DNA from 2 places in the Thalassotalea sp. SU-HH00458 genome. Region 2 is predicted to be linked to the other one. Evidence: riboswitches for the same ligand, from Rfam matches in the RefSeq annotation. Region 2 holds a riboswitch; the other holds the start of a gene.
What was found. A riboswitch is a leader RNA that binds a small molecule or an ion and turns the genes downstream of it on or off. The one in region 2 is predicted to bind lysine.
Positions count from the first base shown of each region.

Region 1: linked by a shared signal. The riboswitch ahead of dapA (4-hydroxy-tetrahydrodipicolinate synthase) and the one ahead of lysC (lysine-sensitive aspartokinase 3) in region 2 are both predicted to bind lysine.

Region 1 is NZ_BAABWW010000002.1:165,663-177,135, forward strand. It holds gene ABXH06_RS03700 (helix-turn-helix domain-containing protein) at 77-343, opposite strand; gene ABXH06_RS03705 (hypothetical protein) at 482-1,135, shown strand; gene ABXH06_RS03710 (substrate-binding periplasmic protein) at 1,608-2,405, shown strand; gene folA (type 3 dihydrofolate reductase) at 2,522-3,013, shown strand; gene ABXH06_RS03720 (radical SAM protein) at 3,026-3,928, shown strand; gene arcA (two-component system response regulator ArcA) at 3,995-4,696, opposite strand; gene ABXH06_RS03730 (sensor histidine kinase) at 4,882-6,513, opposite strand; gene ABXH06_RS03735 (methyltransferase) at 6,613-7,650, opposite strand; gene ABXH06_RS03740 (DsbA family protein) at 7,842-9,122, shown strand; lysine riboswitch at 9,252-9,473, shown strand; gene dapA (4-hydroxy-tetrahydrodipicolinate synthase) at 9,550-10,494, shown strand; gene ABXH06_RS03750 (2,3,4,5-tetrahydropyridine-2,6-dicarboxylate N-succinyltransferase) at 10,526-11,275, shown strand; gene ABXH06_RS03755 (PLP-dependent decarboxylase) at 11,317-11,473, shown strand, end outside.
Region 2 is NZ_BAABWW010000013.1:37,896-49,368, forward strand. It holds gene lysC (lysine-sensitive aspartokinase 3) at 46-1,416, opposite strand; lysine riboswitch at 1,518-1,714, opposite strand; gene ABXH06_RS16770 (ElyC/SanA/YdcF family protein) at 2,109-2,726, shown strand; gene ABXH06_RS16775 (Nif3-like dinuclear metal center hexameric protein) at 2,787-3,545, opposite strand; gene ABXH06_RS16780 (class I SAM-dependent methyltransferase) at 3,610-4,380, opposite strand; gene gloB (hydroxyacylglutathione hydrolase) at 4,513-5,322, shown strand; gene ABXH06_RS16790 (LysM peptidoglycan-binding domain-containing protein) at 5,434-7,086, shown strand; gene ABXH06_RS16795 (HAD family hydrolase) at 7,158-7,811, opposite strand; gene rluC (23S rRNA pseudouridine(955/2504/2580) synthase RluC) at 7,824-8,780, opposite strand; gene rne (ribonuclease E) at 9,376-11,473, shown strand, end outside.

The DNA.
Region 1 (11,473 bases), on a different contig from region 2:
AAGAGTTGCTTAGCTGACTAATACGAATAACTTTATGAAATAGTGTCAATGCTCGTAGTTGGCATTAGGAGTAACTTTAAGGTTTTGATTCAGCTCTAGAAATAAAACTTAATTCTTTTAGCTTGCTTAGCCCAACAGAAGTATCAAGCTTTAAAGCTTCGCAATATTGTACGTACTCAAATACATTTAGTTTTCTTTCACAGGTTTCTATTCTTACCACAAACTGGTGAGGCTCACCCAGTAATTTACCAAGGTCACGCACAGTTAATCCCTGCTCGTTACGAGCAGCTTTTAGCCAGTCTATCAAGGCTTTATAACGAGAATCGTTTATATGCTTAATCATGGCATGAACTCTATTGTATAACCTCCTTGGCAACAAAACAGTACCAAGGTATGATGGAACTTTGGTACTGTTTTGTTGCCAATATTATATTGAAAATTATTAACTAATGTCATTAAGTATCAAGCGGCTGAGGTGTACATGAATCAAGAAAAAGAAGAGATGTTCAAAGAGTTCAAACATATGCTAGGTTCAGGAGCTCTTCGTATATTGCTTAATATTAAAATTGGGGAGCCAGCTTTGGACGGCTTAGCAGAGCAACTTCATCGTGATAATGCGCAGTTCCATAATAACAATATTAATATTGCTAAATGCTATAAGTTTTTAAAGTATCAATTAAATAAATTTGGCCTAGAAGGTATTCAACAAGTAGAAAAAGATGAAATAGATTTAACACGCCTTTTCAGGTTTAAATTTGATTTTAAAATTGAGGACTGTGAAGTAAATTTATTGATCCCTGACGCATGGGCAATATTACGTTTGCCTAATACAGAAGATCAAAGAATCATTAGATATAGAATATTTATGAATTGCACACATAAGGACGTAGATTCAGTCAGATTATCTGAAACAATAATGAGCTTGCATCATATTGCTCAAAGCCAAGATAAGTTTGCATGGGTTGCTCCATCTGGAATTAAATTCGTTCTATATAAGGAGAGAATGTTGGACTTTAGTGAATATGCAGAGGATTACCTAGAACGAAATTATGTTCAACCTTATCTTCAGTGGACAAAAGGGCAAAACACACATCCTAAAATTTTAACGTTACCTGAAATAATAAGTAGAGTATAATTATTAAAATTAGTAACTAGCGTTCTTTATCAACTTTAGTAGAACATCTAGATAGGTATTTTTGCGAAATGTGAGAATAATCATGCCTAACCTCTCAAAATTCTCATGTTTTTAATTAAAAATAATGAAAATATGATAGATTAGCTACATGTACCGTTATTTATGGTTATTCACAATTTTCACAGTGTAGGAAGTGTAACGGTGCTTAAAGATGATTACGATGTAGAAGTAGAATATCGTCGTTAATTTTCTCGTAACATAAGTATTCATATAATTAATGCCTATCACGTAAATCGATAGGCATTTTTTTTGAATAAAGATTGTTAGCGTTTTCTTTGATAGAGCAACTCTTTCTAGACAGTTTATTTTCAATGAATCAATATTGATTGTACACGCTGATTTACAGCGCATGCAAAGTTGGGATTTTAGACTATTATCAAAGTATAGTTGACTCATTATGAAAGGAATTCTAGTGCGCACTTACATTCACGTACTTATCTTACTCGTTTTCTTATCGCTAAGTTCGTTTGCTAATTCTTATAACAGAATACAAATAAACGTCGGAGCAGGTGTACGCCCTCCTTTTTTACTTGAAGATAACACTCAAGGTGTCGGTCCCGATATCCTTCATGCGTTAAATCTCATTCAAGAGCAATTTATTTTTCAACTAGTGCCTGTACCGATTAAACGGCGTACGCAATCATTATATGAAGGCTGGGTTGATATTATGATGTGGGATAACCCCAAATGGGGGTGGGAACTGGAAAGCTTGCAGCATAGTCAACCATTAATCCATGCAAAAGATGTGTTTATAGCGCGCACTGATAAATATCAATCCCAAGGCGTTTTTGATGAATTAAGCAGTCATAGCTTAGCTATGGTTCATGGCTATCATTATAAATTTGTTAATTTTGAAACTGACCCGATTAAATTAAATCAATCATTTAGCATTACTTTAGTCAGAACAGAAGAAGATTCAATTAATCTATTGTTATCTAAAAGAGTCGATGTTGCCGTTGCAAGTGATGTTGCACTTGCTTGGCACTTTAAAAAACACCCTCAAAGTCAAAGTAAAATAATGATCTCAGAAAAATATGATACAGAATTTATGCGTTACTTTTTAGTGCCTTCTTCCTCTCCCATTTCCGCAAAAGAATTAGATGAGCTGCTCATTTTGGCCGATAATAAAGGTTTACTCGCGCCCATCTATGAAAAATATGGCTTAGATATGCCAAGCTTTAAGCCTCATTCCTCAATGCTATCGCATTAGTTTTCGCATAAAAGATGCTTGATGGGGAAAATTCGATTTATTTGCATGAGTAACGCTAGTACCTCTTGCTGTTTTTTTATTAGAATAGCCACAATGTAAACGGTAAAAGAAGACTTATGACTATCCTTTCTATGATTGTAGCCCACGCGAATAACCGAATTATTGGCAAAGACAACGATATGCCTTGGCATTTACCTGCAGATTTAGCGTATTTTAAAAAAACAACCTTAGGTAAACCTGTCGTTATGGGTCGTAAAACTTATGAATCTATCGGTCGTCCATTACCAGGTAGACAAAATATTGTTATTTCTCGAGATAAGAATTATCAAGCAGAAGGAGTCACAACAGTTACCTCTGTTGAGCAAGCCTTACAGCAAGCAGGTGATGTTGAAGAAGTCATGGTGATTGGTGGCGGTGCAATTTATCAGCATTGTTTACCGGCGGCTGACCGCTTATACATCACCCATATTAATGCTGAGATAGAAGGCGATACGCAATTTCCAGAATACGATGTTGAAAACGATTGGACGTTAGTAAAAAGCGAAAAATACTCTGCCGACGATAAAAATGCTTTCCCGCTTGATTTTTGTCTTTATCAACGCAAGTAATTAGTTACGCGCATGTACCCACTTACTTATATCGAGCCCGTTTTTAGGCCACCCAGCGAATGGAAAAGCCTGATTCTGCAAGTGACCAATGGTTGCTCTTGGAATCGCTGCACTTTCTGTGAAATGTATACTGCAGAGCAGAAAAAGTTTAAACCGAAAAAACTTGAATTAATTGAGCAAGAAATCCAAACCATAGTCAATTCAGGTTTACCTGTTGGTAGAGTGTTTTTGGCTGACGGTGACGCATTAATGCTACCCTTTCAACGGCTTAAAGATATTTTATTATTGATCAAAAAATATTTACCAACCGTCACTCGTGTATCAAGTTATTGTTTACCGCGTAACTTATCCAATAAAACGGTCGAACAATTAGCCGAGCTAAGGGAGTTAGGCTTAAAACTAGTCTATGTCGGTTGTGAAAGTGGCGATGATGATGTACTTAAATTAATAGATAAAGGCGAAACATATACCAGTTCTTTGATTGCTCTGAATAAAATTAAACAAGCAGGTATTAAAAGCTCTGTCATGATCTTAAATGGTTTAGGCGGACCAGCGTTATCAAAACAGCACGCCATTAACTCTGCTCGATTAATGAATGAAGCACAGCCTGATTATTTATCGACACTTGTTGTTTCGTTTCCTTTAGGTGAAGAACGTTTCGCTAAACGTTTTGAAGAGTTTGACCTTCAAAGATTTCGAATGTTAAATCAGCATGAACTCTTCCAAGAAATGAAATGGTTATTAACTGAATTATCACTCGCTAAAACCATCTTTCGCTCTGATCATGCCTCAAATTATTTAGTGTTAAAAGGGGTGTTAGGGCAAGATAAAACTAAGTTACTACAGTTAGTGAATGAAGCCATTGAGCGACCAAGCAATGTAATGCTGCGACAAGAATGGCAACGGGGTTTGTGATTAACCAAAAATAGCGAATAAAAAAGCCACTTTACGTGGCTTTAATGGTTATATTCACGAGGACTTTTATTCTACAGTACCGACAAATCGATAACCTTCACCATGAATAGTATTGATAAGCTCTGCAGCGCCTTCTACAGATTCAAAATGCTTTCTTAAACGACGAATAGTAACATCAACGGTTCTGTCGTTAGAGCGTAAATCACGGCCTGTCATTTCTTTGATTAATTGCTGGCGAGTGACAATTTGTCCTGTATTTTCAATGAGTAATTTTAAAGCTCGATATTCGCCGCGAGGTATAGAGATGATTTCGCCGTTTGGTGAGGTCATTTTACGAGAGTTACCATCTAACACCCATTGATTAAAACGGATGATGGCACTATCAGACTCGGTTTTACCTTGTGATATACGATTAAGAATATTTCGAGCACGAATGGTTAATTCGCGAGGATTGAAAGGTTTAGTCAGATAGTCATCTGCCCCTATTTCTAATCCTAAAATTTTATCAATATCACTATCTCGTCCCGTTAGAAATATTAGCCCTAAATCACTATTGTTTGTTAGCTCACGCGCAAGCAATAAACCGTTTTTACCCGGTAAATTAATATCCATGATCACTAAGTTAATAGTATTTTTTTGTAATTGTTGCTCCATGGCTTCGCCATTGATCGCTTCTGAGACATTATACCCTTCAGCTTCGAATAAATTACGCAAATTAAATCGGGTAACATCTTCATCTTCTACAATAAGTATATGAGGTTTTTGCATGCTCAGTTTCCAGTTCAAAAATACTTTTCAAAAAATAAGGAAGTAAAATTCGTCTTGTTTAGTCATGCCTATGAAACGTATTGTTAACATAGGTTATAAAACAGTTAAATGACATGTTATATAACCTGCCATTAAAAAACAATTACTAGTTAACGAACAAAACCTTAATTTATTCATTGATATGCTTAAAGTAATTGCTCACTAATTGGGAAGTTTATTTCAAAGGTAGCACCTTTGTCAGGTTCGCTGTCTAACCTAATACTGCCACCAAGTGCTTGTGTCACTAAATTGTAAACTAAATGAAGACCAAGTCCGCTTCCTCCTTCACCACGTTTGGTGGTAGTAAACGGCTCAAAAATTTTGTCTTTAATTGTGACATCAATACCATGGCCATCATCAGCAAAGCTAATATTAAGCTGTTCGCCTAATTTCATTACCGTGATATCAATTGTGCCGTGATCTCTGTTATCAAAACCATGGATGATTGAATTAAGGATCAAGTTAATGAGTACTTGATTAATTGGACCAGGTTTACTCACCACGAGTAAATCTTCAGGACAAGTAATATTGATTTGATAAGGGGTATTTCTAATTTGCGGGGCAAGTGTTAACAACACTTCTTTGAGTAATTCATCAAAATTGAATTGTCTAAAATCTTCATTTGATTGATCGACTGCTACTTTTTTGAAACTAGAAATGAGCTCTGCGGCGCGGTTTAAGTTGCGATAAATTATACCAACATTTTCTTGGCCTTCATTTAAGAACCGTTTCAACTGACTAGATTTTAATGTTTTGTCATCAAATGATTTTTTAATATCATTGAGTCGATCAGATAACAAGGTTGATGCGGTTACGCCTAATCCTATTGGGGTATTTACTTCATGAGCCACGCCTGCCACCATATCACCTAAAGAGGCCATTTTTTCACTTTCAACTAACTGACCTTGAAATTGATGTAATTTTTCTAAAGTAGATAATAATTCTTGGTTGGAATCTTTTAATGCTTCAGTTCTTTTATTTACTTTATCTTCAAGCTCAATATTTAGGAGTAAACTTTGCTGTTCTGCGACATCAAGTTTAGTAATGTGCCGTTCAGTCCTATTTAGCAAGTTGTTAATGTTTCTCGCTAAAATATCGATTTCCTTAAACGGCATAGGCTTCACTCGAAGTGAGTAATCTTTCGTTTGCGAAATATGCAAAATATCTGCATTTAATTCCCTTAGAGGTGTGGTGATGAGGTTTTCTAATCTAAAACTGATGAAGATTACCGATGCGAGTAAGACTAAAAAAGTAACAATAAAAATAATAAAAAGTCGAGTGCTAAAAGTAAGGCCAGAATTAATATCTAATTGAATATAAACATAACCGATTTCTTCTCGATTAAACTCAATAGGTGCGACATATTTAACGATATCATCTTCAAAATAAGGGGAAGCATATAAGGTTTTTTCTTGGGAGGTAATTCGCGTGGTATTTTTAGAAATTGACCCACCCATTTTAAAGTTATAACTGGCAAATATGCCAAAATTTTCTGGATACTTTTTATAAACATCAATGTAGTGAATTGAAGATAATGATTTGAAATTATCAAGTTTGTTGTTGAGGTTATTAAGCTTATTTGTACGAATATCTTCCACACTTAATTGAGCAACATAGTTACCTAAATCAATAATATTTTGCTTGTACTGTTGTTTCGACTCTTTCAGAAAAGTACTAGAAATATAAAAGATAGCGAGTGAAATAAAAACAAAAACAAAGCCTAATACTGTGATCAAAATTGAACGACGAATTGAGCTTATTTTATGGGTTTTTGGCATATTGAGTTGTTCTAAGATTAATAACAGCTATTTAGATAATTATTGATAACTTAACAGATTTCAACTTTTCTTACAGAATTATGTTTTAAATCTGTTGAGTTAGCGTTTCAACCTCGCATGATAAATAGTAAAACCTCGTTCTACGGCCAAAATTTCAGTTTGCCCTAAAGATTGCTCAATAATCGGTTGGTATTTTAGAAAACTATTGGCAACAATGGTTAACGAGCCTTGTTTATTTAGGTGTTTTTTAACCCCAGCTAAAAAGCGCTCTGTCGCTTCATAATGGGTTTTTATCCCTTGGTGAAAAGGAGGATTGGAAATGACATGCTGATATTTCTCAGTAATGTCTGACAAGCTATTTGTTGCAATCACCTTACCTGTTAATCCATTTAGTGAAAGGGTTTTTTCTGATGAAACGAGTGCTAGCGCACTGACATCAGCTAACGTTAATTCTGATTGAGAACAACTTAAGCCTAAGTAGCAAGCAATTACTCCAGCTCCACATCCAAAATCAAGCACCTTTCCCGTGACTTCTTTAGGTAAGTTATTGAGTAAAACTTGCGTACCTGTATCTAACTTAGCTTGACTAAAAACGCCGGGTAATGCGGCAACTTTGAAAGTGAGAGAGCCAATAGCGACATTATAATAATGGAACCACTCTTCAAGATTAAATGTGCGGTGATGGTTAGATAATTGCGTTTCAACTAAGGTACAGTGGCGCGCTGAATCAATTTTGTCGCAAAAGTTTGTTTGCTCTTTGAGCAATTTGTTAATGGATTTTATGCCACTTTTATTTTCCCCGACAATCAATATTCTCGTTTCTGCTGTTGAACATTGCGCTAACATCGCAAAAGTAAATAATAGCTCTTGCTTGCTTTTAGGAAATTGAATAATAACTAAGTCATGTTTTTTTTGTGTTTGATAATGTGCAGCAAAAACACAGTGGCATTGTTGGTTTTGTTGATGCTGTTGGTGTAATTCAAAATTGTTATCAAAGTAGGTGATATCACATTCTTTATTTAAAGATGTTAGACTCTGTGACAACTCATCATTTGGCATGTTAATTAATAAAGGAGTCGTTGCCAATAATAGTGATTCGTTACGAATTAATACTTGGCTTAAGTTACTTAAATACATTGAATTACCTAATTTATAAGCTTACAAAGCAAGATAAGTAGCCTATGATTCATTTACGTTATTTGATGGCGCTATTCTACAATAAGTTATCGAATTCACCAATCATTCACCAAGACTAATATCACGGTTTGAATGTTTAATATGGACGTTAAAATAAGGGCATTACCATTACCGCTAAATTATTTTCAAAAATGAAAGCAGCATGGCTGAGAAGTAAAACCAGAGCGCATATATTAACGCTTAAGTATTTGCATTGGCCGAATATATTTGCTGATAAGCCGAGTGTTGAAGTTTATTTAGCACTTAACGACCCCCACAGTTTTATGCTGGTGCAAGTTTTACATGATTTGGAACAGCGGTTTAACATTAAATTAAAACTATTTCTTATATATGAAGCGGTACCAAGTATCTCAATTGATCCTAAGCTAAGGCGAGCATGGGCGCTACAAGATGCTAATTATATTGCTCAACAATATGGGCTTAAAGCCATTGCAGGTTATCCTTCTGCTAAAGCTTTAGTCACTGGCCAACAACTTTGGCAGTTGCAAGAAAAAAATGTCACGCAAGCCATGAAAATATTTGAACAAACTTGGTTTGACGAATTTGATTTTTACTATAATCCTTCCACTCCTTTGATTAATTTTCAAATCAAAAATCAGCAGAGACTGAATAATAAAGGTCATTATTTACCGGCAACGCTATTTTTTGCAGGAGATTGGTATTTAGGGATCGACCGATTACTTCATTTAGAAAGAAAACTGATTGCTCTGGGCTTGATTCATACAGATAAAATTAATAAATATACTGCTAATTTGTTAACCGATAACCAAGCCAGTCAGGATGAAAGCGATAATACCGATAGTGAGCGTTTATCTAATGAAAACACTTGTGAGGTTTTTGTTTCTTTACGCAGTCCTTATTCATATATCGGCTTTGAAAAAGTTAAAAAATTGGCGCAAAAATATAATACGAGACTGATAATTAAGCCGGTTTTACCTATGTTAATGCGAGGATTGGAAATGCCCATTAACAAGTCACGCTATATCTATTTTGATGCTCATCGAGAAGCTAACTTAGCGAATATCCCTTTTAAAACCTTCAATGATCCACTTGTACAAGGCATTGTTAATTGTTATGAAATTTTCAGTTATGCCGAATTTACCGGGAAAGCTGTCGCATTTATAAGCGCGGCTTTTGAAGCTATCTATGTAAATAACTATGATCTTTCACAACATCAAGTAATGAAACTGATCTGTCAATCAATAAACCTTGATTATCACAAAGCCAAAGAATACGCACAGCAACATGATTGGCAACAATGGTCAGACGTTAACCAAACTGAATTAGAAACATTGGGCTTTTGGGGCGTTCCGTGTTTTAAATATCAAGAAATAATTTGTTGGGGGCAAGATCGTCTTGTTCCTATTGAAATTGCCATGCAAAACCGAAACCCTGAGAAAATTAACGATTAACTCTGATACGAGATAAGATTTTTGATGGCTAGACGGCTATTGCTTCGCTTTAGAATAAATGTTCTAATAGTGGCGTCCCTTATTTAAGTTAACTTGTCATGTAAACATCGAAGGACAAGTTATCCCAAAAGGGCCAGAAGAGGAGCGTTAACTAGGTAGTTATCATGAAGAGATCAAACTCTAGTGATTGATAGTAATGGAGATTAACGCCGAGATAATTACATATTTTGATGATGTATTTGTCGGTTGTTTAGGTTGAATCCTAACAATTGTCACCTATTTATTATGTGTTTTAGACCTTAAGTTTTCTAAAATATTTAATGTTAATACTGGTGGAGAGCTTCTGGCCTTTGTAAGCCTCTCTTCATCACAAGTTGAGGCTATGCAAACGCCTTAAAGTTCTCCGAACAAGTTGAGTTCGAGAGAAATGAATCAAACGAATAGCGCTACTAAAAACCAATCCCAACAAATTCAAACGGTTGCACAAACGCGTCTGTGGACAGCATTAGTGACACCAATGTTGCTCAATGGAGACGTTGATTTTGTTACGTTAGAAAAACTCGCCATAGAGCAAGCTAATGCAGGAAATGGTATTGCTTTACTCGGCAGTACAGGGGAAGGCTTAGCCTTAACCCCTACAGAGCAATTATCGGTGGTTAAATGTGTAAGTGCTTTATCATTAACTGTTCCCCTAATGGTGTCAGTAGGCGGTTATAATCTACCTAATCAATTAGCGTGGATATCCCAGTGTAATGATCTCGAAATCTCTGCTTACTTATTAACTTGCCCTATTTACACAAAACCAGGAGAAGTAGGTTTAACTCATTGGTTTAGTGAGCTTTTAGAGCAATCTGAACACCCGTGCATGATTTATAACATTCCATCACGAAGTGGCATTAATATTCCGCTAGCTGTGATGAAAAATATTCAAAGCCATAAAAACTGTTGGGCCATGAAAGAAGCAAGCGGTGATATGGATACCTTTAAATCATATGCTCAACAATGTCCTGAACTTGACATATATAGCGGTGAAGATGCCATGGTTGCACACTTGCTTGAAGCTGGTGTAAAAGGTCTGGTTTCAGTAGCTGCAAATGTATGGCCACAAGCTACGCATCGTTATGTAAATATGGCATTAGCGGGTCAGCATCAAACATTATTTCCCATTTGGGATAAAGCAGTGGAGGTTTTATTTCAAGTCGCTAGTCCTATTCCGGTTAAAGTATTAATGCATCTCACGAATAGGTTGAATTACCCAACTTTACGTGCCCCTCTCACCGCGTTAGAAATCACCGATAATCCGTTTGCGTTAAAGTCTTTAATGGCAATAGATATCGAAATAAATCAATGGCTTGAGCAAAGCCAATCGTAAATTTAAAACAAATCATTGGAGTTAAGTAGTAATGAATTGGCAAGACACATTAGCTGAGTTAGAGGCAGGTACGATACGTGCCGCGAATCAAGATGAACAAGGTAATTGGCAAGCGAATATTGCTGCCAAAGAAGCGATTTTAGCGGCATTTAAAGCTGGAGAAAATACCGAATTTTCAGGAATATACCAAGGCTTTGTTGATAAAAATAATTTACCAGCCCGTGAATTTACCGTTGAAAACGGGGTGCGATTAGTACCCGGTGGTTCATCTGTTCGTCGTGGGGCTTATGTAGCTCCACGAGTCATAATTATGCCACCCGCTTATATTAACGTAGGTGCGTTTGTTGACTCTGGCACTATGGTAGATAGTCATGCATTAATTGGTTCATGTGCCCAAATCGGTAAGAATGTTCATGTATCAGCTGCCGTGCAAATCGGTGGTGTTTTAGAGCCTGTAGGCGCTAGCCCCGTGATAATTGAAGATGATGCTTTTTTAAGTGCAGGGGTTGTTATTGTTGAAGGTATTGTTGTTAAGAAAGGCGCGGTTTTAGCGCCGGGAGTTTCTTTATCAGCGTCAGTACCTGTTTATGATTGTGTCAATCAAGTGATGTTAGAAAAAGGCGCTGATATACCTGAACGAGCGATTGTTGTGCCAGGCACACGTCCTGTGAAAGGTGAGTGGGCTCAGTCTCAAGGGTTGAATATGGCATGTGCGTTAATCGTAAAATATCGCGATGAAAAGAGTAACGCATCACTAGAATTAGAATCTTTATTGCGTTAAACGCAAACAATCAATGATAAAACAATCCCTTGAGTGAAAATATGAGTGCATATACTAATCTCCCAGTGTGGCTTGAGCAATTTAAAGCCGATAAACAATTTCAACCTAGCCTACTTGCACATCAAACGAAAAATGAGCATGAGCAAGCTTACTTTGTTTATCATCTTGATGCCTTAAAAGCGCATTTAGCACATTTAC
Region 2 (11,473 bases):
TTTTTATCTGAAACTAACTAAATTAACCTAACCCGCGTAAACTAATTACGCAAACAAAGTGTTATGCAGTTTTTCCACAGTTTCATTCGCTTGCGCTTCATTCACCAAGAAACATAAATTATGTTCACTGGCACCTTGGCAAATCATTCGAACATTAATGCCCGATAACGCATCAAAAATACTCGTACCAACCCCGTTTGTTTTATGAATACTATTACCGACAACAGCAACTAACGACAATCCATTTTCAACAGACACTTCACAAAGTTGTTCTAATTCGTCAACAACAGTAGAATTTAATAACGCTTGTGTTGAGCCCGTTGGGTTATCAAATGTCATCGCGACACTAATTTCTGAGGTTGTGATCAAGTCGACACTTAATTCATGCTTAGCAAGTACCGCAAAAACTTTGGCAAGAAAACCACTAGCATGGAGCATTGCAGGGCTTTTTACCGTCACCAAAGTTTGTTCTTTACGCAATGATATAGAACGATAAGTGGGTTTTGATTCCACCGTTTTCTGAATACGAGTTCCACCTTTTTCTGGCTCTTTACTGGAGCCAACAAACACAGGGATATTTTTACGCATGGCCGGAATTAAAGTGGCAGGATGTAAAATTTTCGCCCCAAAAGTAGCCATTTCAGCAGCTTCACCAAAACTAATTTCTTTGATCGCACGTGCTTGATCGGTAATTCGCGGGTCTGTTGTAAAGATTCCAACCACATCAGTCCAAATCGCTAAACTTGAAGAATTGAGGGCTTCAGCGATTAACGCAGCACTATAATCTGAGCCACCACGACCTAGCGTGGTTGTATAACCTGCTTCGTTTTGTCCGATAAAACCTTGCGTGACGATCACCTGATCCGTTAATTTTTTCTTTAGAATTTTTTCAGCACAGTCTGCCAATTGTTCGATATCAACAACCGCTTGACCATATAAACTATTAGTTTTCATCATTTGGCGAACATCAAACGCATGTCCATTAACACCAATAGATTGTAAAACTTGCGCAAAAATTACTGAACTCATTTGCTCACCAAAAGATAAAATGGCGTCTGCAATGCGTGCACTATGGTTAAGCGATTGAGCTTGAGCGTACGCGGTTAGTTCATCAATAAGCGTTAATATTTTCGTTTCTAACGCTTTACTATCTTTTAGTTCTTGAAGAATTTTAAATTGAATTTCTTTTATATTATCAATTAATTGCTTTTGCTCATCTACTGAAACATTGGCTTGACTCAATCGTACAAGATAGTTAGTGACGCCTGAGCTAGCTGAAACAACCACAACACGGTTTGTCGGATCATTTTTTATAATATGCGCACAACGAAGCATGGCTTGATGATCAGCAACACTAGTGCCACCAAACTTTGATACGGTGATCAGATTATCATCATTGTTAGAAATGACTGACATGATAAGGTCTCCCTATTTTGCTAAATCAATTTAGCTAAATTTACATCAAGGAAGAGCATGACTGAATGAAGAGATGTATTAAAAGTACAAAGCTTAACTTTTCAGCCAGAAGCTCTCCACCCTATTCTACTTGGCAATATTGCCAAACAGAGGTGACAATCCTAAGGATTCAACCTTAGTGACCGAGCAACAGACCCCACGTTTCTGTATACCCTCGGCAATAGTCTCCCTCAATAACAGTCATAGGAATGTGGTTTCCTCGTGTTATCTACCTAGCTATTGCTCCTCTTCTGGAGTGTTAAATCAAATTTAAATACCTTTAATTGAGTGAATACTTTTCAAAGCTATTCAATATTTGAGTATTTAGTCTAATTTAACAGCGGTGCAATTAAACCCCATCTGATACGATTAATCAATAACTTAATTGCCTAATTTATATTCGTAAGATAAAAAAATCGATAAAAAATATCTTGAAAATTAATTGACCTACTGAATTTATACAAAAAGCTTGATACCATTATTTTTTGCAATTTATTTACTGAATAAAAATGGATTTGTTTTTACTGAAAAAGATCATAAGTTTTTTGATCATGCCCTTAAGCCTAATATCATTATTATTAATACTAGCTTTGATTTTGTTTTATAAAAAACCGTCACTGAGTTTTAAATGTTTATTAAGCGCCAGCTGCTTATTGATATTATTATCTACGGGCTATGTTTCTGATCGGGTGATGCACCCTATAGAAAACAATTTTAAAAGTTATCAATACAGTGATAAACCTGTCGATTACATTGTTATTTTGGGCTGTGGTAACACCACTAATCCTGAGCTCCCCGCTACCTCGCAATTATTTCCTTGTTCATTGCAACGTTTAGTCGAAGCATTACGAATTTTAAAATTGCACCCTGAAGCTCAATTAATAACCTCAGGCGCTGCTTTTGACAATAATAAATCAAATGCAGTAAATGTTAAGCAAGCGGCCATGTTACTTGGGGTACCAGAGAGAAAAATTATTGTTGAAAGCTTTCCAAAAGATACTGAGGAAGAAGCTGAATTAATCGCGCCAAGGGTGAAAGGAAAACATGTTGTCTTAGTGACAAATGCTGATCATATGCTGCGAGCCTTGAATTATTTTAAACAACATGGCGTTGCAGTAACACCTGCACCCGCCAGTCAATGGGTTAAAAATATCGATAGTGAAAAAAATTGGTCTTACTATTTACCGAAAAGCCATAATTTAACCCAGTCAACAAATGCATGGTATGAAAGTGTCGGACTATTTGTGCAATGGTTAAAATCTGATGATTAAATTTTTTATTTCATAGAAAACAAGCATGAAGTTTAATCATCAACTTAGTTAACGTCACATTTATACAGGATTATCAATATCAATAAACTGCACGTCTAGCGATAATTCTTTTTGTAAGTAATCTCCTAAAGCCTTTGCACCATATCGTTCAGTGGCATGATGGCCTGCAGCAAAGAAATGGATATCCATTTCGCGCGCTACATGCGTGGTTTGTTCAGAGACTTCTCCGGATAAAAAGGCATCTATTCCTTGCTCAGCGGCAAGTTCGATATAGTTTTGGCCACCACCACTGCACCAAGCAATAGTTTTTATGGGTTTATTCGATGGCGGAGCAATATGCAAACACTCTCTGCCTAATTGCATATTAATACGCTCGGTTAAATTTAAGGCTGAAATCGCTTGTGAAAATTCCCCCTGCACTGCAACACTTAGTGGATTGCCAAGTTCAAGAGGGCCAGTGGTGTTTATTGCTAATAATTTTGCAAGTTGTGCGTTATTCCCTAGTACAGGATGAATATCTAACGGCAGATGGTAGGCAAAAAGATTAATATCATGTGTTAATAATGCTTTGATTCTTTGATGCTTCATACCCCGGATCACATACGACTCATTTTTCCAAAAGTAGCCATGATGGACAACAATTGCATCGGCATTCTCTTCAATGGCGCGATCAATCAACGCTTGCGTGGCCGTGACACCGGTAATAACTTTATTAATGGTTTCACTACCCTGTACTTGTAAACCGTTTGGGCAAAAGTCTTTGATTTGTTCTGGCTTTAATAAGTTATTTAAATAACGTTCAAATTCGTTTCTTGTCATTGGTAGGCACTTTATAAAAATTTCATGGTGACAATGTTAGCTAATTTGCATCAATAAAAGCATCTTATTTACACTTTTTTTGCTGCCGGGACGAATTTAATGTTGAAACATTCACCGGATTGAGTTGGGTACGTAATTTCCATTTAGGTTTAATAGGCGTTAATGGTAACACTCGTTTTTTTGCAACGATCACATAAACAGAGCCAAAATTGGGAAAAAATCGTTGAGCGAATTTTCGCCAATGCCTTGAAATAAACCCTTGGCTAATATTATTAGCTAAGGTTGAATGTAAACATTTTTCATCCATTAAAATTTCATAACCCATTAAATGTAACCAATCTTTAACTCGCATAGCCGAAAAAAAACGTTCGCTCCACGGAGAATGTTGCCGTCTAAAGGGAATAAAACTATTAAGTCCCGCTAAACTAAATGGATTATATCCGGAAATGACCAAATAACCGTTGGGTATTAAAGCACGGTTAGCTTCTCGAATAACATGATGAGGATCTAAGGAAAATTCTAACGCATGGCTTAATAAACAAACATCCACACTATGTTCTAAAAATGGCAGATCATCTATCTCTGCAAAAACGGCAACATTATTATCGTTAACGGTTTTTTGATGTTCTAATAAAGCAACATGGTGTTTGATAGGACACGTTTGACTATCAACGAAGCTACTCAAGGCGCCTAATTTTAATAAGTGATAACCAAAAAATTTCGGCCACCATGGCGCTAAAAGCTGATTAATTTCAGCTAAAATTAAATCACCGTTCGGTAATTCAGACCAAGATGCCGGTGAATGAGGTTGTCTAAAAGCTAGCGCTGGTTTCATGTTTTATTCAATCAATAAGTATCAGTTAACTATAAAACTATTGAATAATGAGCACAATTATTAACGGTAAATAAAATCGTTACAATTAAAGTACTGACAGTATAATAACCATAAAGTTGTAAGGGGGCTGTTATGAATAATCAATTACCTAAAGCTAAACATATTATTTCACCAATAAAAGCATTCAAAGATAATTATATTTGGACTATTACTTCAAAGAGTAGTGAACATTTGGTGTTAGTTGATCCCGGTGATGCCAAAGTTTGTATCGAATATATAGAAAAACATAACAAAACACTCACCGCAATTTTAATTACCCATCATCATGCAGATCATATAGGCGGCATTGAAGAACTTCATCAATATTGCCAAAATAAACAGTGGCCGTTAGCAATTTATACCCCATTACAAGAAAATATCCCATTTGCGACGCAAAAATTGCAACAAGGAGATACCGTTGAATTGCCAAATATTGATTTAATCTTTAACGTGATTGATTTGCCTGGTCACACCTTAGGCCATATTGCGTATTATGCAGATGATATTTTATTTTGTGGTGACACCCTATTCTCTGGTGGTTGTGGACGAATTTTTGAAGGCACACCACAACAAATGCACACGTCATTAAATCGTTTATCAGAACTCCCCGAACGAACTCGCGTTTATTGCACTCACGAATACACGTTAGCCAATCTGACTTTTGCTTTAACGGTAGATCCAACAAATATCGAATTAATTCATTATTATAACCAAGTAAAATCAATTAGAGCCGAAGACAAAATAACCTTACCCTCATCTATTTTACGCGAAAAACAAATTAACCCTTTTTTACGCTGTCATGATGAAAAAATACGAGAAAGCGTTGAAGAATATTTTGAGAGGACAATGCACTCAACACTAGAAACATTTACTAACTTACGTGGTTGGAAAGATAACTTTTAAATAATGGTAAAGTATTTAACACCTTAATCGTTATATATAATTGCTTTACCTTGTTGATCCTCATCGCCAAATAAGTGACACTAAACATCAAGAAAAAATAACTAAATTTTTATGAAATATATATCTTTTACACTTTCCGCCGCATTTATTTTAGTGGGTTGCCAATCAACAACTTACAATGATGAACAACAAACGACTAACCGTTCTGCTAACTCTATTGAAATTTTCGATAATATCGCAACTCCTGTAGATATCAGTCATGCCTTACTTGCCGATGAAACAGCAGATGTTATACACCCCGTCAATGATGTAGAGATTTCTTTAGCCGACGATATCAATACCAGTGACGATATTTGGCAGCGCATTAGAGAGCAACTCACTTTCCCTGTTGAACAAAACCGTCGTGTTGTTGTGCAAAGAAATTGGTACGCTAAAAACCAAAATTATTTAGATCGAGTAGCAAAACGTGCAAAACCTTACATGCACTTTATAGTTGAAGAACTTGAAGCAGCCAATATGCCCCTTGAAATGGCATTGTTACCTATCGTAGAAAGTGCATTTGATCCCTTTGCATATTCACACGGACGAGCTTCAGGAATGTGGCAATTTGTTCCAGGTACAGGTACTCGTTTTGGCATGAAGCAAAACTGGTGGTATGACGGTCGACGTGATGTTATTGCATCAACCAAAGGGGCTATCAAGTACCTGCAATACTTACATAAGTTTTTTGACGGTGATTGGTTATTAGCACTCGCCGCCTATAATTCTGGGGAAGGACGAGTGAGACGAGCCGTGAAAAATAATGCTCGCCGTAATATGCCAACTGATTTTTGGTCACTCGATTTACCAAAAGAAACAAGGGCATACGTACCAAAGTTGCTAGCGTTAGCAGATTTAGTAAAGCGGCCAGCTGATTTCAACATTAAACTTTTTGAAATCGAAAATAAAAGTGTGATCACACCCGTTAATATTGGCTCACAAATTGACTTAGCGAAAGCAGCTGAACTTGCTGAACTGTCGTTGAAAGAATTACAACATTTAAATCCTGGTTATAATCGATGGGCTACCGATCCAAAAGGTCCACATTATTTAGTCATCCCTAATCATAAAGTAGAAAAATTTAAAGCGGGTTTAAAAACGCTTAGCAAAAAAGATCGCTTAGCTTGGCAACGTTATCGTATTAAAAATGGTGATAGTTTAGGAAAAATCGCGCAAAAATTTAATACCGATATTGGAGTGATTAAACAAGTAAATAACCTTCGGGGCAATAATATTCGTGCTGGTAAACATTTATTAATTCCTGTTGCAGCAAAATCATTAAATGCTTACATATTAAGTCAAGATCAACGACTTGCGAAAAAACAAAATACCCCACGAGGCAGTGAAAAAATCATTCATACTGTTGTTTCAGGTGATAACTTTTGGGATATTAGTCGAAGCTATGGCGTAAATTACCGTGAATTAGCAAAATGGAATGGTATGGCACCAAGAGATACTTTAAGGCTTGGCCAAAAACTTGTTATTTGGAAAAAGGCGAAAGTAACGAGTAATACTTTATCAAATACACAAGTATCTCCTAATGAACAAGCAATCATGCGAAACATTACCTATAAAGTTCGACGTGGTGACTCTTTTGCAAGAATTGCAGACAAATTTAAAGTCTCAATTAAAGATATTGAACGTTGGAACCAATTAAATCGCAAAAAATATCTACAGCCGGGCCAAATGCTAAAATTATCCGTTGATGTAACCAATGCGATATAAAATCAGATAGATTAGCAATGACAAAAAAGGCACGTCATCGCGTGCCTTTTCTTCATCAAAAATCAGTTAATTTATGATTTAACTAGCAAATTTGATAGTGCTAATAAAGAGTCAACAATTGCCTTAGGTTGATATTCACTTAACGCCTGATGATCATGAACACCAAAGGTTACGCCAATTCGATCGACATTGGCATTTTTCGCCATCAACATATCATGTGTAGTATCACCGATCATTACAGCTTCACTAGCATCAATGTTTAATTCGGTTAAAATTTGATTGAGCATATCCGGATCGGGCTTTGACTTACACTCTTTTGCACACCTAGAAGTATGAAAATAATGCTTTGTATTAGATAGTTCAAAAACTCTTTCTAAACCATCTCTCCCTTTACCTGTCGCAACAGCAAGATATTTACCTTGAGCTAATAAGTCTGTAAATAACTGCTCTGCATGGGAAAATAACGGTGTAGGCGTTTCATCTATTTCAACATAATGCTTTTTATAACTTAACCGCAAAGCTTCAGCTTGTTCTGGAGTACTTTGTGGAAACAATTTTTTCGTGGCTTCAGGTATGCTTAAACCGATAATTTGTTTAATTTGATCTACCGTTGGGACAGTTAACGCCACGTCTTTTGCTGCGGAAAGCATGGAAGAAACAATACGTTCAACGGAGTCCATTACCGTACCGTCCCAATCAAATATAATAACTTTATAGTGATGCATCGAACTTAAAACCTATTGCTCTTGCTTTAATTGTTTTAATAATTTTTCTAACGAAGGTTCCAGTGGGGCTTCAATTTTTAAGCGTTGCTCAGTCAATGGATGAGTAAACTCAATACTTGCGGCATGAAGAAACAAACGTTTTAAGCCTTTTGCTTTCATATCCGCATCAAAAGCAGGATGACCATATTTAGCGTCACTCGCTATCGGATGTCCTTTACATTGGCAGTGAACACGAATTTGATGGGTACGACCGGTGACCGGAAACGCTCTCACTAAAGTAGCACCTTGAAAATGTTGTAATACTTTATAGCGCGTTTCAGATTCTTTACCATTGATGTTATCAACAATAACCACCCGCTCACCTGATTTTAAATCGTTTTTCTTTAAAGATTCAGTCACTTTAGTTAATTTAGCCGACCAACGGCCTTTCACTAACGCATGATAGAACTTCTGAACCTTTTTATTCCTTAATTGCTCATGAAGATTTCGTAACGCTGAACGTTTTTTTGCCACAACTAAACAACCAGAAGTATCTCGATCGAGGCGATGTACCAATTCTAACATTCTCGCTTCTGGTCTTAATGCCCTTAAAGCTTCAATTAAACCAAAACTAAGGCCACTACCACCGTGAACAGCCATACCCGAAGGTTTATTGATAACTATTAATCTGTCATCTTCAAATAATATTTGTTTTTCTAAGTTAGCAACCACATTCAACTGCGTAGAAACAGTGTTAGTATTTTCAGAAACCCGAATAGGCGCAATACGAAGAATATCTTCATTCACCAACTTGTATTCCGGTTTACAACGTTTTTTATTGACACGGATCTCCCCTTTACGCAAAAGTTTATAGATCATGCTTTTCGGCACACCTTTAAGCGTTTTTAAGAGAAAATTGTCGATTCTTTGGCCAGCATCTTCACTGTCAACAGTGATAAATCTGACTTGGGGTTTATTACTTTCAGTCATAGGCGGGAGTTTATCACACTTTTTTATGGTTTCAGCTAAATAAACTTACGATTTTATTGCGTTTTTCATAAAAAGAATGGGATAATAGTAAAGTTGCATTATAATTAACCTTGCAACACAGTAATGGAAGCTTTTAGCGAAACGTAAGAGGCAAATTGCGGCCACATTAATAGGCATTACGACAAAAATGACTTATTAACAGAACGGCCAATTGCGAAAATGACTTAAATATCATGTCAATTAGAACGCATAAACAATTTAGTCCAGCGAGAATAAAGCACTTTTTAAATAAGAATTGATAACTTTTACCTTTTTCAAATGATAGCGACACTTAAGAAAAGTCTTAAGCGGATTATCACTAAGTAAACGGTTATCAAAAGAGCACAGCACGCTTGCTGAGCACATAAAGAATACAGTAACAATAAGGTAAACCTTGTTGTAAGAGTGACAATCAGAAATTTTTAACAGCTTATTGCGTAATATGGCGTAATAAAGATGACACCCGAGAGGTTGACAAATCGCTGTTACCTTAGCGACAGATTGCTTTGTGCACTAAGCAAATAGTGTGTTGTGACATAAATGAGTCACAAAAACTATGAAACGTATGTTAATCAATGCTACACAATCAGAAGAATTGCGTGTAGCGCTTGTTGATGGTCAACAACTTTATGATCTAGATATCGAAAGTCCAGGTCACGAACAAAAAAAAGCCAATATCTATAAAGCAAAAATCACTCGTATCGAGCCGTCATTAGAAGCGGCTTTTGTTGATTACGGTGCTGAGCGTCACGGTTTCTTACCTATGAAAGAAATCGCCCGTGAATACTTCCCCAAAGGTTATACATTTCAAGGCCGCCCTAACATTAAAGACGTGTTAAAAGAAGGCCAAGAAGTTATTGTTCAAATTGATAAAGAAGAACGCGGTCAAAAAGGCGCAGCCTTAACCACCTTTATCAGTCTAGCCGGTAGCTATTTAGTATTGATGCCAAACAACCCTCGAGCAGGTGGCATATCTCGTCGCATTGAAGGCGATGAGCGAACGGATTTAAAAGCATCGTTAAACAAATTATCACTCCCCAAAGGCATGGGCTTAATTGTTCGCACCGCAGGTGTTGGTAAAGATTATGATGAATTAGAATGGGATCTAAATCTTTTATTAGATTACTGGCAGCGTATTGAAACGGCTTCTCAGAGTCGCCCTGCTCCTTTTTTAATTCACCAAGAAAGTAATGTAATTGTTCGTGCTATTCGTGATTATTTACGCCGTGATATAGGTGAAGTACTTATCGATCGTCCAAAAACGTATGAAAGTGTTAAACAACGTATCGAAGTAATGCGTCCTGACTTTTTAAGTAAAATAAAACTTTATGATAATGACGTACCATTATTCACGCATTATCAGATCGAGTCGCAAATAGAATCAGCATTTCAACGTGAAGTACGTTTACCTTCTGGTGGTTCAATTGTCATTGATCCTACTGAAGCCATGACTTCAATAGATATTAACTCTGCCCGCGCAACAAAAGGGAGTGATATCGAAGAAACCGCGTTTAATACCAACTTAGAAGCAGCTGATGAAATTGCCCGCCAATTACGTTTGCGTGACTTAGGTGGTTTAGTGGTCATCGACTTTATCGATATGACACCAGTGCGTCATCAACGTGAAGTTGAAAACCGTATGCGCGATGCTGTTAAACCTGATCGTGCTCGTATCCAATTAGGTCGGATCTCACGATTCGGACTTTTAGAAATGTCTCGTCAACGACTTCGCCCTTCTATTGGTGAAACAAGCCAAGGTGTTTGTCCTCGTTGTAACGGTACGGGCCATGTCCGTGGTGTAGAGTCTCTTGCGTTATCCGTACTTCGTTTAATGGAAGAAGAAGCAATTAAAGACAACACCCAACAAGTTCAAGCACAAGTACCTGTACCTGTAGCTACTTACTTATTAAATGAAAAACGTCGTTCTGTTTTTCATGTTGAAAAACATCATGGGGTTCGTGTCTTAATCATTCCTAATCCGAACATGGATACACCACAATATGAAGTGGTGCGTGTTCGTAAAGATGAATCGGTAGAAGAAGCAAGTTATCTTGTTAAAATACAAGAAGCCACCGCTGAAGAAGCCGTAATGCCGAAGTTTGATCACACGGCAGTTAAAAAAGATGAACCACTTCTACAAGGCATGTCTGCACCAAAACAAGCACCTTCAACGCCAAAAGTTGAAGTTAAAAAAGAAGCGGTGCAATCTGAAGGTCTATTTGCGGGTGTCACTAAATGGTTAAAATCATTATTTACCGAAGAAGTTAAAGAAGAAAAACCAAAAGCGGATAAGTCTAACAGTCAGAATAAAGGCCGTAATCAAGAACGTCGTCCGCAGCGGAACCGTAATAGTCAACGTCGCAATAATCGACACGACAATAAAAACGATAAACGCAATGACAAACGTACAGCGAAAGAGCAACAAGAAACGAGTGAAGGTCAAAACAAGCCTAATCGTAAACCTCAAGCAGCACGTAATCAAAAGCCTAAAGAAGAGAAAGTAGCGGAACGTCGTCAACGTCGCAATAATCGTAAAAAAGTACGCGTAACTGAAGATAAAGCGCCGGTAAAAGCTAACGAAAGTAATGCGCCAAAAGCGAAAGATGTTGAAAAAGACGTAGCAGTTCAAGCAAACGAGCAACAAGATGCTACAA